3 regions of the Lysinibacillus sp. FSL M8-0134 genome follow, and region 3 is predicted to be linked to each of the others. Evidence: predicted binding sites of a transcription regulator. Region 3 holds the regulator's gene; each other region holds the start of a gene.
The links. Region 3 encodes CtsR, which represses protease genes until heat stress. Its sites were predicted from a motif close to ATGGTCAATAAAGGTCAAACA; they were not measured.
Positions count from the first base shown of each region.

Region 1: the regulator CtsR is predicted to act here: its motif matches at 2,983-3,003, upstream of clpP (ATP-dependent Clp endopeptidase proteolytic subunit ClpP).
Region 2: the regulator CtsR is predicted to act here: its motif matches at 2,246-2,266, upstream of MKY49_RS03325 (ATP-dependent Clp protease ATP-binding subunit).

Region 1 is NZ_JBBPAJ010000001.1:3,618,231-3,623,127, reverse strand. Features, by position in the region: gene MKY49_RS18445 (gluconeogenesis factor YvcK family protein) at 1-647, shown strand, start outside; gene whiA (DNA-binding protein WhiA) at 711-1,658, shown strand; gene MKY49_RS18435 (HPr family phosphocarrier protein) at 1,772-2,029, shown strand; gene MKY49_RS18430 (hypothetical protein) at 2,026-2,157, opposite strand; gene clpP (ATP-dependent Clp endopeptidase proteolytic subunit ClpP) at 2,307-2,897, opposite strand; tRNA gene MKY49_RS18420 (tRNA-Arg) at 3,204-3,278, shown strand; gene MKY49_RS18415 (basic amino acid ABC transporter substrate-binding protein) at 3,775-4,572, shown strand; gene MKY49_RS18410 (amino acid ABC transporter permease) at 4,661-4,897, shown strand, end outside.
Region 2 is NZ_JBBPAJ010000001.1:673,931-678,827, forward strand. Features, by position in the region: gene MKY49_RS03305 (Cof-type HAD-IIB family hydrolase) at 1-64, opposite strand, end outside; gene MKY49_RS03310 (prolyl oligopeptidase family serine peptidase) at 186-950, shown strand; gene MKY49_RS03315 (metal-sulfur cluster assembly factor) at 1,004-1,312, shown strand; gene MKY49_RS03320 (Crp/Fnr family transcriptional regulator) at 1,373-2,068, opposite strand; gene MKY49_RS03325 (ATP-dependent Clp protease ATP-binding subunit) at 2,330-4,456, shown strand; gene MKY49_RS03330 (YjzD family protein) at 4,506-4,700, opposite strand; gene MKY49_RS03335 (hypothetical protein) at 4,872-4,897, shown strand, end outside.
Region 3 is NZ_JBBPAJ010000002.1:430,334-435,230, forward strand. Features, by position in the region: gene MKY49_RS22090 (ATP-dependent Clp protease ATP-binding subunit) at 1-43, opposite strand, end outside; gene MKY49_RS22095 (protein arginine kinase) at 33-1,142, opposite strand; gene MKY49_RS22100 (UvrB/UvrC motif-containing protein) at 1,139-1,681, opposite strand; gene MKY49_RS22105 (CtsR family transcriptional regulator) at 1,695-2,165, opposite strand; gene MKY49_RS22110 (DUF4870 domain-containing protein) at 2,433-2,738, opposite strand; gene MKY49_RS22115 (class I SAM-dependent methyltransferase) at 2,859-3,545, shown strand; gene corA (magnesium/cobalt transporter CorA) at 3,583-4,545, shown strand; gene MKY49_RS22125 (hypothetical protein) at 4,602-4,811, opposite strand.

The DNA.
Region 1 (4,897 bases), on a different contig from region 3:
TTTTAAAAGTTCATGGTCGCGTTATACCAGCAGCAAATAAAAAAATAAACCTACATGCTGTGCTAGAGGATGGTTCAATTATCGAAGGAGAATCCAAAATACCAACAGCAACAAAGCGCATTAATCGCGTTTTTTTAGTACCTGAAAATGTGCAACCGTTACCAGAAGCTATTCGTGCCATACATCGTGCAGACTATATTTTAATCGGTCCTGGAAGCTTGTATACAAGTATCATTCCCAATTTGCTTGTGAAGGAGATTGGTGAAGCTGTAGTGAAAGCAAAAGGAAGAAAAATATATGTTTGTAATTTAATGACGCAAAAAGGTGAAACCATTTCTTATACAGCAGGCGATCATGTAGCAGCCATACATAAGCATGTTGGCAACGATTTTATTGATTCGATTTTAGTAAATGATGAAGAACTCCCAATTCCAGTAAAAGAACTGTATAAAGAAGAAAGAGCTGAACCAGTAACATTTGATGTGGCAAAGCTTGAAAGTATGGGTTTAGAGGTAATTAAACGTGACATTGCGGCTATTAGGCAGGATGGAACTGTTCGACATAATGCTGCAAATGTTGCAGAATGGCTAGTAGATTACGCTGATATTTACCATCAAAAGGTAAATAGACCGATTATAGAAACATAATACGTTTATTGTATATGGTAAGATAACATATACATAGAAATATGATTGAAAGGGGGGCGTGATATGTCTTTTGCTTCTGAAACAAAAAAAGAACTGACGCAAATAGAAGCGGACAATCATTGTATGAAAGCAGAAGTTTCTGCCCTAATTCGTATGAATGGTTCATTATCCTTTGCAAATAAACAACTAAGCTTAGACGTGCAAACTGAAAACGCTGCAATAGCTAGAAGATTATATACGATTATGAAAAAGTTATATCCATACAATGTGGAATTACTAGTTCGCAAGAAAATGCGACTTAAAAAAAATAATGTGTATATATGCCGTGTAAGAGAAGGTGCACGTGAGCTGTTAATTGATTTAGAAATCATCTCAGACGACTTTCAATTTAATCATACAATCTCAAGAGAGCTCATAAAAAAGAGTGGACAAAAAAGAGCGTATTTAAGAGGTGCATTTTTAGCAGGAGGTTCTGTCAATAATCCAGAAACATCAGCCTATCATTTAGAGATATATTCTTTATATAAAGAGCATGGTGAAGCATTAATGGATTTAATGAATGAATTTGAGCTCAATGCTAAAACAATTGAACGGAAAAAAGGCTTTGTGACGTATTTAAAGGAAGCAGAAAAAATTTCAGATTTCCTTAATATTGTTGGTGCCCACCAGGCTATGATGAAGTTTGAAGATGTTCGGATATTGCGAGATATGCGCAATAGTGTCAACCGTATTGTAAACTGTGAAACAGCCAATTTAAATAAGACCATAGGTGCAGCATTACGGCAAGTGGAGAATATTCGATTTATTGAAAATTCGATTGGCCTTGATCAACTGCCAGAGAAGCTTCGTGAAATAGCACGTCTACGTGTAGAATACCAAGATGTTACGTTAAAAGAGCTTGGTGAAATGGTTTCCAGTGGAACGGTTAGTAAATCAGGCGTTAACCATCGATTAAGAAAAATTGACGAAATTGCGGAAGCATTAAGACGCGGTGAAAAAATAGGTGGTTAAGTTTTCATACTTTTCAGGTATGAATGTCATGCGTAATCGCTTATTGTTCTTTTGCTAGTAAGTAAGGTAAGATAAAACTAATAGATGAACGGTAGTGAAGGGGAGTTTTGAGAATGATTGAGAGAAGAGTCCAGGTCAAATTAAAATTAGGACTACAAGCTAGACAAGCAGCACTATTTGTGCAAGAAGCAAATCGTTTTAGTGCTGATATCTTTCTAGAAAAAGATGAGAAAAAAGTAAATGCGAAATCCATTATGGGTGTCATGAGTCTAGCTGTCGCTAAAGGTACCGAAGTTACTTTAAGCAGTGAAGGCAACGATGCCGAGCAAGCGGTTACAGCATTGGCAACACTTATCGAAAAAGAAGATTAAACATTTGTAATATTATCGAACATAAAGGCACCACAGAGCAATTCTGTGGTGCCTTCATGTTGTTGAATAAATGTTCCGTTCCGCCCGCGTCCTTTCCCCAGAGGCGTCCGATGAGCCGCTTCACTCATTACGTTCGCTCCTTATCTCATTTGTGACGTTGATCCTCTAGGAGTAACGCTTAAAATGAGTAGGGAGAACATTATCACCTTTCACAAAAAAATTTATTTTTCAACACAATAAAGGCATCACAGAGCAAATCTGTGATGCCTTCTGTTTTTTATTTATTATCGCTACGATGCATAATATGGTCGATTAAACCGTATTCTTTAGCTCGCTCAGCAGTCATGAAGTTATCACGATCTGTGTCTCTTGCAATAACTTCAAGTGGTTGACCAGTGCGTTCAGATAAAATGCCGTTTAATTTTTCACGTAAGAATAAAATACGTTTAGCAGCAATTTCAATTTCCGTCGCTTGACCTTGTGCACCACCTAGTGGTTGGTGAATCATGACTTCTGCATTTGGTAATGCAAAACGTTTACCAGGTTCCCCAGCAGCAAGTAAGAATGCTCCCATTGACGCAGCCATACCAATACAAATTGTTTGAACCTGTGGCTTAATAATTTGCATTGTGTCGTAGATAGCCATACCAGCCGTAATTGATCCACCTGGTGAATTGATGTAAAGAGAGATATCTTTATCTGGATCTTCTGCTTGTAGGAAAAGAAGCTGTGCGACAATAGAGTTAGCTACATTGTCATCAATAGCACTTCCTAAAAGGATAATACGGTCTTTAAGCAGACGTGAGTAAATATCGTATGCACGTTCACCACGACTTGTTTGTTCAATAACTGTAGGAATTAAATTCATGTTAAATCCTCCTTAAAAAACTAAATTCGAATACCTTTGCTGAAATTTCCATTGTTATTTCAGCTGTATCCTTATCATACACATTATAGTCAGGGAAGGTCAAATATTAACCCTGCTAAAGTGAAATTAAAAAAAATATATTGTTTTTGCATTCTATGGTTGTATTTTGTGAGATACGTTTGTATAATAGTTAAGGTTATAAGTTTAAAGTACAGGACACTATTTTGCAGGTATGCTTCAAAAATGAGGATTATCTACATCATGCTTTTCGTAAGCCTAGAGTGAGTACTTTTTTTTTGTGCTTTTGCCCTCGTGGTGTAATGGATAACACGTAAGATTCCGGTTCTTGCACTGGGGGTTCGATTCCCTCCGAGGGCGCCATTTTACTGATTATAGATATACTTGTTATAGCTCGTCTCCTAATAAGTAGTTTAGCAGCCTGCTTAGTGGAGATAGAGAGGAAAAAGTAAGGGAATACTGTCCTAGTTGGCATTATTCCCCTATTTGTTCCTTTCAAACCTTCAAAAAAGCAACAACTCCAAATTATTTTTTAGTGAACATACTGTACGTGGACTAGTCATAGTCAAAAAAAGAATCCTTTCTGAGGGGATTCTTTTTTTTTGCCAAAATTTATCGAAAATTGGCATCGTTTATATTGTATATATATTAGTTTTAGGTTTGATTTCTTGTTATTTATACATATTTTATCTAATTATATGCATTTAATATAAATTTATATGAAAAAATATTTAGTTTTATGTGAAAAGTTGTTGTCTAATTACTATAATGTTAATATAATTGACCTAATAGTCTAACATTTCCGAATTGCGAAAAATAATACGCATTTCGGAATATTATCGAAACAGGGGGAAAAACAATGAAAAAAACAGGATGGATGTTATTGATGATGATAGCAGCTTTAACATTAGCACTTGCAGGTTGCGGAACAAAAGATGATGCATCCTCAGGTAGTACATCTTCAGAAGATGGCGGAGATGGGAAGAAAGTATATAAAGTAGGTACAGAGGCTACTTTTGCACCATTTGAATCTGTTGACGATTCAGGGAAAATTGTAGGGATTGATGTCGATATTTTACAAGCTATTGCGGATGAAATGGATTTTGAGGTTGAATGGAATAATATTGGTTGGGAGCCTGTTTTCCAAACAATTAAAAATGGCGAAACAGATATCGGTGCTTCTGGGATCACAATCACGGAAGAGCGTAAAGAATCATTTGATTTTACAGAACCATACTATGAATCTCAATTACTAATCGTTGTGAAAGAAGATTCAAAGATTAAGTCATTAGAAGAACTAAAAGATAAAAAGGTATCCGTTCAAATTAATGCTACTGGTCATATGGCAGCGAAAAAGTTACAAGGTGAAGCAAGTACAAATATTATGGCTTTTGAAAGTCAGCCAATCGCTATTCAAGAGATGTTAAATGGAAACGTTGATGCAGCTATTGGAGATAATGCAGTAGTTTATGAATATATTAAAGCTCATCCAGATCAAAAACTAAAAGTAATTGAAGATGATGCATTCGAAAAAGAATACTATGGCTTTATGGTTCAAAAGGGGAATAAAGAGCTATTAGATAAATTGAATGAAGGTCTTAAAAAGATTAAAGAAAACGGAAAATTAAAAGAAATTACAGGTACGGATTTTCAGTAATAAATGAGTAGGGTGATGCCACTAGCACAGCTACTGTGCTGGCGGCTCATTTAATTTTCGTAACTTTAAAGGGGAATGGGGTTTTCGGATGGACATCTTTGACCTACGCTGGGACATTGTCTGGAACTACCGAGATATGTTTATACGAGGTATTGGCGTAACACTTATTTTGACACTTAGTGGTTATTTTGGAGGTATTCTATTAGGTCTATTTTTGGGCCTAGGAAAATTATCGAGTAAAAAATGGATTTATTGGCCATCTAAACTATATATCGATTTATTCCGTGGAACACCAATGCTTGTGCAAATTTTGTTAATACACTTA
Region 2 (4,897 bases), on a different contig from region 3:
AAATTTGTTGTTGGTCTGTTAATAAAGTACCGTCTAAGTCTAATACGATTAAATGCGGTTTCATAGCTCGTTGCCCCTTTCCTATAGTTTGAATAGTATCTCTTTGTCTTTCATTCGTCAAAATTTTGTCACAGTGAAAAAAGTTTGCTAACATAAAGATGAGACAAGAGTTGGGAGTGACAAAAATGTTTGTAGAAAAAGAAGTGTGGGGAAATATTCCTTTATTACATATACATTCAGACAATATGAATGAAGAAACCCCGGTAGTGATTTTTTTACACGGCTTTATGAGTGCAAAAGAACATAACTTACACTATGCATATCAATTGGTGCATAAAGGGGTGCGTGTCCTATTACCAGATGCAAAATTCCATGGTGATCGCAGTGAAGGCCTATCAGAGATGCAAATGAACTTAAAATTTTGGGACATTGTCTTAAATTCTATTCATGAAGTGCAACAAATATATGATGAGTTAAACAATAAAAATTTATTAGCTAATCATAATATTGGCATAGCAGGCACTTCTATGGGGGGCATTGTCACATCAGGCTGTCTTAAACTGTATGATTGGATACAAACAGCTGCAATATGTATGGGTGCGCCTAATTTTGTTAAATTGGGTGAGTATCAGTTACAGCAATTCGCAAAAAATGGTGTGAATTTGCCGATGTCAGAGGAAGAAGTAGAAAAAATAAATGAGCACCTAGCAAAATACGATATCAGTCTAACACCAGAAAAGTTCGCAGGTCGCCCTGTCTTCTTTTGGCATGGAGAATTAGATAAAACGGTACCTTTCCGCGAAACGTATAAATTTTATGAGACTTTACGGGAATACTATCAAGCAAACCCTGAACATTTAAAGTTCATGGTAAATAAAAAGGCTGGACATGCTGTACCACGTGACGGTATGCTAGCAGCAACTGACTGGCTTGCACAGCATTTGGCATAATATGATGCATCTGCTATGATAAGGTTAACACTATGATGGAAGGAGAAATACGAATGGATCAGGATATGAAAGACAGCATGTTAGGTGCATTAGAAAACGTAATTGACCCTGAGCTTGGAATTGATATTGTCAACTTAGGTTTAGTATATGATGTAGATTTAGATGATGAAGGGGTAGCGACTGTAACAATGACGTTAACATCTATGGGTTGCCCACTTGGACCGGTCATTGTGGACCAAGTAAACACAGCATTAGGGGAGCTTCCAGAAGTGAAAAGTACAAATGTTAACATTGTATGGAACCCACCTTGGTCAAAAGATAAAATGTCGCGCTATGCAAAAATGGCACTAGGCGTACGTTAATCTGAAACAGAAGAAAATCCCTGCTTATTTTAATAGGCAGGGATTTTGCATGTAACGAAATTAATCGATACGGCATATTTGTAATGGACAATTTTCACAAGCAATTTCATTTTTTAAAAACTGTAAATCATGAATTGTAATAAAACCTTTATCGAAAGTGACAATGTCGTGTTTTTTTAGATCATTTAACATCCGATTAATCATCTCACGACTGGTCGCACACAAATTCGCTATTTCAGTATTTGTTAGCTGGAAATCAATATAAATAGAGCCATTTTCTAATGATTTACCATACGTATTAGAAAGTCGAATGAGCGTTGAAAATAAAGCACCTTTTTTACCATTTAACACTAAATCACGCAAACGGCTTTGATGCTTCAAGTTTTCTGTTTGTAACCACTTCATATATTCCACCATGACAGTAGGCTGTTCTTCTAATAAATGCTCCAAAGATTTGCGACTTAAAACATACAGCGTAGAAGGTTCTAAAACTTTTGCAGTCATGGAATTATAGACGAGATTACAAAACAACGATCCCTCTCCAATTATACTGTCAGGACCACAAATACGGATGGTTAACTCCTTGCCAGTCTCCGTTTCTTGGCTAATCGAAATTACACCTGATTTGATGTAATAAATTTCTTTTGCCCGTTCACCCTCTAGAAAAATTTTATTCCCTTTATTCACCTTGATAAAGACACCGTGCTTTTGAAAAAGATCCTTAATTTTTTCAAACATATTATCCAATAAAACCATATCTCCAACACATCGCTTTCTTTTTGTAATAAATGTCGATTATTACAAAAGGATAGTGGATTTTTCGATACTAAAACATAGAAACATACCTACTATTATAACGTAAATTTCCATTTTTAAGTGATAAATTTTAGAGCTATTTCTTTGCTTAGAATTGTCGAGTGATGTAAAATAAAGTTAGTCAAAAAAGGTCAAACCTTTCGAAAGAACAAGAATGGGTATAGAAATTATGCGAAACATTAAGGTAAAGGAGTGCTAGCTATGCAATTTCAACAAACTGATAATAAAAAACCATTAGAGCAATTTGGACGAAATTTAATTGAAGAAGTAAAAAATGGCAAAATGGATCCCGTTATTGGACGTGATGAGGAAATTAGAAATGTCATTCGTATTTTAACACGCAAAACGAAAAATAATCCTGTATTAATTGGTGAGCCCGGTGTTGGTAAAACAGCTATAGTCGAGGGTTTAGCACAGCGTATAGTGAAAGGCGATGTGCCAGAGGGCTTGAAAGAATGTGTCCTATATGAGCTAGATATGAGTGCTTTAATCGCGGGTGCAAGTTACCGTGGTCAATTTGAAGAACGCTTAAAAGGTGTCTTAAAAGAGGTAAAAGATTCGGAAGGGCAAATTATTTTATTTATTGATGAAATCCATACCATTGTTGGTGCCGGTAAAACAGACGGCGCTATGGATGCAGGAAATATGTTAAAGCCTATGCTGGCGCGTGGTGAATTACACTGTATAGGGGCTACGACATTAGACGAATATCGTATGTATATTGAAAAGGATCCTGCATTAGAACGTCGATTTCAGCAAGTACTTGTGCGTGAGCCTTCTATTGAAGATACAGTGTCTATTTTACGTGGCTTAAAAGAACGTTTTGAGTTACATCATGCTGTACGTATTCATGACAGAGCCATTGTTGCGGCAGCAGAACTATCTAATCGGTATATTACAGAGCGATTTTTACCAGATAAGGCGATCGATTTGATTGATGAGGCGTGTGCAATGATTCGTACGGAAATCGATTCCATGCCACAGGAATTAGATGCTGTGACCCGTCGTATCATGCAGCTAGAAATTGAGGAACAGGCATTACGTAAGGAAAAGGACGAAGCAAGTAAAAAACGCCTTGAGCAATTGACTGAGGAATTAACAAAGTTAAAAGAATCCTCTGAAGGAATGCGAAAACAATGGGAAGCTGAGAAGGAAATGCTGCATGACATTCAGAAAAAACGAGAAACATTAGATAAATACCGTCGAGATTTAGATGAAGCGGAAAGTAAATATGATTTAAATAAAGCTGCTGAATTACGTCATGGCAAAATTCCAACTCTTGAAAAAGACATTCAGGCATTAGAAAAACAATTAGAAAATGGCGCAGAGTCTCGTATTTTACGAGAAGAAGTGACGGCTGATGAAATTGCTTCAATTGTTTCACGTTGGACTGGCATCCCTGTGACAAAATTAGTGGAGGGTGAGCGTGAAAAACTTTTACGTTTAAAGGATACATTGCATGAACGTGTAGTAGGGCAAGATACAGCGGTTCAACTAGTGACAGAAGCTGTGTGGCGTGCACGTGCAGGCATTAAAGATCCACATCGCCCGATTGGAAGCTTTTTATTTTTAGGTCCAACAGGTGTTGGTAAAACAGAGCTTGCCAAAGCCCTTGCTGCTCAATTATTTGATTCTGAGGAACATTTTATCCGAATTGATATGAGTGAATATATGGAGAAGCATAGTGTATCTCGTCTAGTTGGTGCCCCTCCAGGCTATGTCGGCTATGAGGAAGGGGGACAATTAACCGAAGCCGTTCGCCGCAACCCTTATTCTGTCGTCCTACTTGACGAAATTGAAAAAGCTCACCCAGATGTGGCTAATATTTTATTGCAAATTTTAGATGATGGGCGTATCACTGATAGTCAAGGTCGTATGGTTAATTTTACAAATACAGTAGTTATTTTAACATCGAATATTGGGTCTAGTTATTTAATGGAGGCAAAAGAAGACGATGCCTCTGTTGAGGACTTAGTTATGGCTGCGCTTAGACAACATTTTAAACCAGAGCTGTTAAATCGAATGGATGATATTATTTTCTTCCATGCACTATCGACTAAGCATTTTACAGCAATCGCTTGGAAGTACGTTGAGCAACTGATTAAACGTGTGGCAGAGCAAGAAATTACATTATCTGTTGAGCAAGAAGTGATTAATTGGGTAGTACAGCAAGGTGCCGATGCTCAATTTGGCGCAAGACCACTAAAACGCTTTGTCCAACGACATATTGAAACAGCAGTGGCAAGAGAACTCCTACGTGGTGAGGTTTTACCGGGGGAAACATTGCATGTAAAAATGTGTGATGGTCAATGTGTGGTGGAAAAATAACAGAAAAAACCTGTTCGGCATGATGCTGAACAGGTTTTTTCTAGCTGAATTAATGATGGTCTGCAGCTTCTGGTGTAGGATCGTTTGGAATGATTGCTCCAATAATAAAGATAAGAATAGAGAATACAACTGAAACGATTGCCCCTGTTTTAAAATCAAATGGTACACCAAGTACAGAGCTGACTACATAGTTTAACATAGAAACTAGTAGGAATGACCATATGAACGTTACGATATATTGCATTAATTTCACCTCAACCGAACTTTTTTCATCATAAGATTTTACTCATATTCATTATCATATCATAACATAAATCGAAAAAAAATGAATCATTTATGTGAAACATGGCGAATTTGTCACAACAACTACGAGGTTTTGTATTTTAGTATTTGATGTTTTTATGAGGCCTAAGAATTGGTAATAGATTTAGGGGACTCGCT
Region 3 (4,897 bases):
GTAATACTTTTTGCGCGCGTTGTGTAAAACGATTAAACATCATATAAATCCTCTCCTTTTTCCCCATTTATAGGCTTATTCGTATATTCTCGAGATAACGCCTCACGAAGCATTTCTGCTCGTACACGATCTCGTTCAGCAGGGGGCAGTGCCTCGCCTGCATAGTGCTGTAAAAAACCTGGTTGCATACTGACAACACACTCATTTAACGTTGTTGCATGAATACCTGCAATCAACTCTAAATCCACACCTAGACGAACATTAGATAGACAGGTAGCTGCTTCCTCACTTGTTAAAATTCTCGCATGAGTTAGAGTACCTAAAGCTCGATATACTCTATCTTCTAGAGCAAGCTCCGCTTTTTCCATCAATTTACTTCTTGCATGTCGTTCTTTCTGAATAATCTTTTCAGCGACACTTTGGATATCTGCTAAAATGTCCTCTTCTGTCTTACCAAGAGTAATTTGGTTAGACACTTGATAAACATTGCCTAAATTTTCGCTGCCTTCTCCGTATATACCTCTTACAGTCATGCCTAAGCGTGTCATAGCGTTAATAATTTGATTCATTTGTCCCGTTAAGGTTAGGGCAGGTAAATGCATCATGACGGATGCTCGGAGACCCGTACCAATATTCGTCGGACAACTTGTTAAATAGCCAAATGTATCTCGGAAGGCGTAAGGTAATACCTTCTCTAGAATACGATCAATTTTATTTGCTTGTTCATAAGCACTTTGAAGTTGAAAACTTGCTGTCATACATTGAATGCGCAAATGATCTTCTTCATTCACCATAATGCTAACGGATTCATCTTCAGAAAGTAGGATAGAGCCCACTTGTTCTTTTTTAGCTAATTGCGGACTAATTAAGTGCTTTTCGACAAGAATTTGACGCTGCAAAGGTGTTAAATCCTTTATAGCAAAATAAGCATAATCATTTTGAAGCGTTGGGCTATCACTTACTGCATGTGTAACTGCCTGCTCCACTTGCAATGCTTCATTCTCTGAGAATGCCAGCGGAAAACGATAACCATCTAAATTTCGAGCAAGGCGAATACGTGTACTAATGACAATATCTGAATAATCATCCTCGATATGCATCCAAGATGGCGTCGCACGCTCTAAAAATGATTCAATCATCATGTCACATCACCACCTTCAAATTGCAGCTGCTTCTCTAACTCTTTGACTTCATCTCGAAGCTTAGCCGCCTCTTCAAATTGTTCTTCATCAACAGCCGATTTCATACGCTTACGAATATCCTCAATTTGCTTTTTAATTACATACACATTACTGCGAGCGCCAGGCATTTTTCCGATGTGTTGGGGTCCTGCCTGGATGCGATTAAAGAGCTTTGGTAAATGCTCACTAAATGTGTCATAACAGCTTGGGCATCCAAATTTCCCTTCTTTTAAAAATTGTTTATACGAAAATCCACATTGTGGGCATGTTTGCTGTTGTGGTTGTACTTGTTGTTTTTCTCCAACCTTTTGCCACGTTGGTGAGCCAAACCAGTTTGATAATAACTGTTGTATAGAAACTGGCTCTTGTTTAAATTCTGCATGAAATGGATGGAACTGTGAGGCGCAGACGTCACAATAATGGTGCTCCACCTTTTGCCCATTTTGAACTTGTGTTACTGTAACTGTTGCATTACGTTGTTTACAATGTTCGCATATCATTCCCATCACCTCACTATTTTTGCTGTTCATATTTGATTGTTGTCAGCATCGCTCGCAATATTTTTGATCGAATGGTATCTCTTAGAGGGAGATGTAAATCGATCGTTGAGCGATCAATTGCTGCTAACATTAATTTCGCTTCTCGTTTTGAAATTACCTGCTCATCGATAAGCCGATATATTAAATCCTCTGCCATCGTTTGTGAGGCTCCACCTTCAATTTGCCTGAGAACATCATCGATTAAATCAATCTGTGAATTCGCGCGGACACGTAAAATTCGAATGTATCCACCACCACCACGTTTGCTCTCAACAAGGTAACCTCGCTCGGCAGTAAATCTTGTATTAATGACATAATTTATTTGTGATGGGACACATTGAAATTTATCAGCAATCTCACTACGTTTAATTTCAATATGCCCTTCTCCACCTAATTCAAGTACTTGCTTTAAGTAACCTTCTATGATGTCTGATATATTACGCATTTTAGGAATACACCTCGCTTGCTTCACTGACTTTGACTATCTTTGACTTTCTTTGAGTATATTATACAAAACGCTTGAAAATAATTGCAATGATTTCGCCCATAGAAAATGAAAAGTACTGAAATTGGCTATTTTATGCTCTTGAAACTAGCTCTTTTTTTATCATATCTGTTCGGTTTTCTATTTCCTCATACACTTAATGTACCCTTATTAGCCATAGAAAAAACGCAAGCATATGCAACTAGCATATACTTGCGTTTATAAAATTTATACCCAACGTCCAACTATTGGATAACGCCAAGGTTCATCAGACAGTGCTTTAACGATACCGATAATCGGTACAACAAATAGCATAATGCCGAAAATAAGTAAAAACGGTAATCCAATAAGGACAAAGCTTAAAACAACAGAAATAGCAATTAAAACTCCCATAACGATTTGGAATAGCAATGCTTGAATGGAAATTGCTTTCACTTCCTCATCAGAACTAATTAAGAAGAAAATAATGGGTACTAACCATGGCGCAAAAAATGCACTAGCGTGTATGATTACTTTAGACCATTTACTCTCCATATATATCAACCCTTTCTTATCCTTTGTTTATGTTTTATGTACTTCTATTTACGGAACTATACCCGTAATAGTTTCACATTGAATTGGATTTTTAAAAATTTTTTTGGAAGGCAGTGATGCATGATGGAATTTAACAATACTTTAGCAAATGAATATGAAAAAGGTATTCGTCGTACTTTACCAAGCTATGATGCAATGCTTCGTTTAATACAAACCTTTTATCATTCTACATTGCCTGAAAAGGCTGAGATATTAATCGTAGGTTCAGGAAGCGGCAACGAGATTTTACAACTTGCAGAAGGCAGACCCTTTTGGTCATTTACTGGCATTGATCCCTCAGAATCCATGCTCAAAATAGCTAAAGAACGTTTAAAATCACTAACCAATAGGATGTCATACCATCAAGGAACAATACTAGATACTCAGTTATCTACTGAAAATTATGATGCAGCCAGCCTAGTACTCGTCCTTCATTTTATTCAGGATTATGAGGATAAGCTATCGACATTGAAAGAAATAGCAAAACATTTAAAACCCGGTGCCCCCTTTGTCATTGTCTCAAAATATGGTGAACCCGGTTCGATCGAAACAGAGCTTCAATTTGATTTATGGCGTTCCTATTGGTTACAACATACAAAGCTTTCGGTATCCGATGTAGCAGAAATGGAAAAATCCATTCGCTCCCTTTCCTTTATGCGAGAAGAAGATATTGTGACATTGTTACAGAAAGCGGGTTTTATAAAACCTAGTAGATTTTTTGCCACTACTTTGTTTGGTGGATGGGTATGCTTTAAAGAGGAGCATTAAATAAATATTTTGTAGTAATAACTTTGAGGTGAAAGCTGTGATAAGCACCATTGGCATTACAAAAAAACAACAACTACTAAAAGATTTCCCTTTGGAAACTATACATCAGCAAGAGTTTGAATGGTATTGGGTTGATTTTAACTGTCCTACTGCAGAGGAGGAATCCTTGCTGGATTCATTTTTTCATTTCCACCCGCTAGCTATTGAAGATTGCTTAATGCGCTTACAGCGTCCAAAGCTCGATTTTTACGATGATTTTCATTTTTTTGTTATTCATCGATTAAACGAAGAGACATTAGGAGCGGAAGAGGTAAATATCTTTGCCTCTAATAAATATATTGTGACATTCCATAAGAACCCTGTACCCGAAATAGAGAGGGTTCAAAAACTTTTGGAAAACCAGCCAAAGAATTGGGAACGTGGCACTGTTTACCTAACTTATCAAACTATAGATAAAATCGTTGATAGTTATTTCCCTCTTGTTTATAAAATTGAGGATCATTTAAATGCACTAGAAGGCGAGCTTACATACCAAAGCAATGTAAATGCTATGAAGATTGTCTTCGAATTTCGAAGCGATTTGCTTGACTTAAGACGTACCATTTTACCAATGCGTGACCTTTTATATCGGGTGCTTAATTCTTATCGATTTTCATTAAATAAATCAGAACGAGCTTATTTTGGAGATATCTACGACCATTTACTTAAATTAACAGAGATGGTTGAATCCAATCGAGAACTTACAGCAGATATGCGCGATAGTTATATGGCCATGAGTTCAAGTCGTATGAATGGTATTATGATGACTTTAACGATTGTGTCGACCATCTTTATACCGCTAACTTTTATTGCTGGCGTCTATGGGATGAATTTCGATAATATGCCTGAACTTCACGGTCAATATAGCTATTTTATTGTACTTGGCATCATGATTATTATCGTTATCTTTATGCTTGCTATCTTTAAACATAAAGGCTGGTTTAAACTTTTTAAACCATAAGGACAAAAAACTGCTCGTTTTTTTTGGAAAAAACGAGCAGTGCTATTTATCTATTGTTAATACGGCCCACGATCATCAATTTTATTTTCCCCTTGTTGCGGGAATAAGAAGTATGCTAATACCCCAGACCCTAAAGTTGCACATACAGCAATTAATAATTGCTCAACATCTGGTACCTCAGCATAATAGTTTCGTAACATGTAAATGGAACCAATTGCGACAATAACCATGACTGGAATAACAAATTTAAAACGTTTTTTCTCCATGCAATACCTCCTCTATTTCTTTTTTACGAACAATTAGTAGCTGTTTAAACAGTTCGTATTTTACAGGTTTCCTCATTTAAATTCAA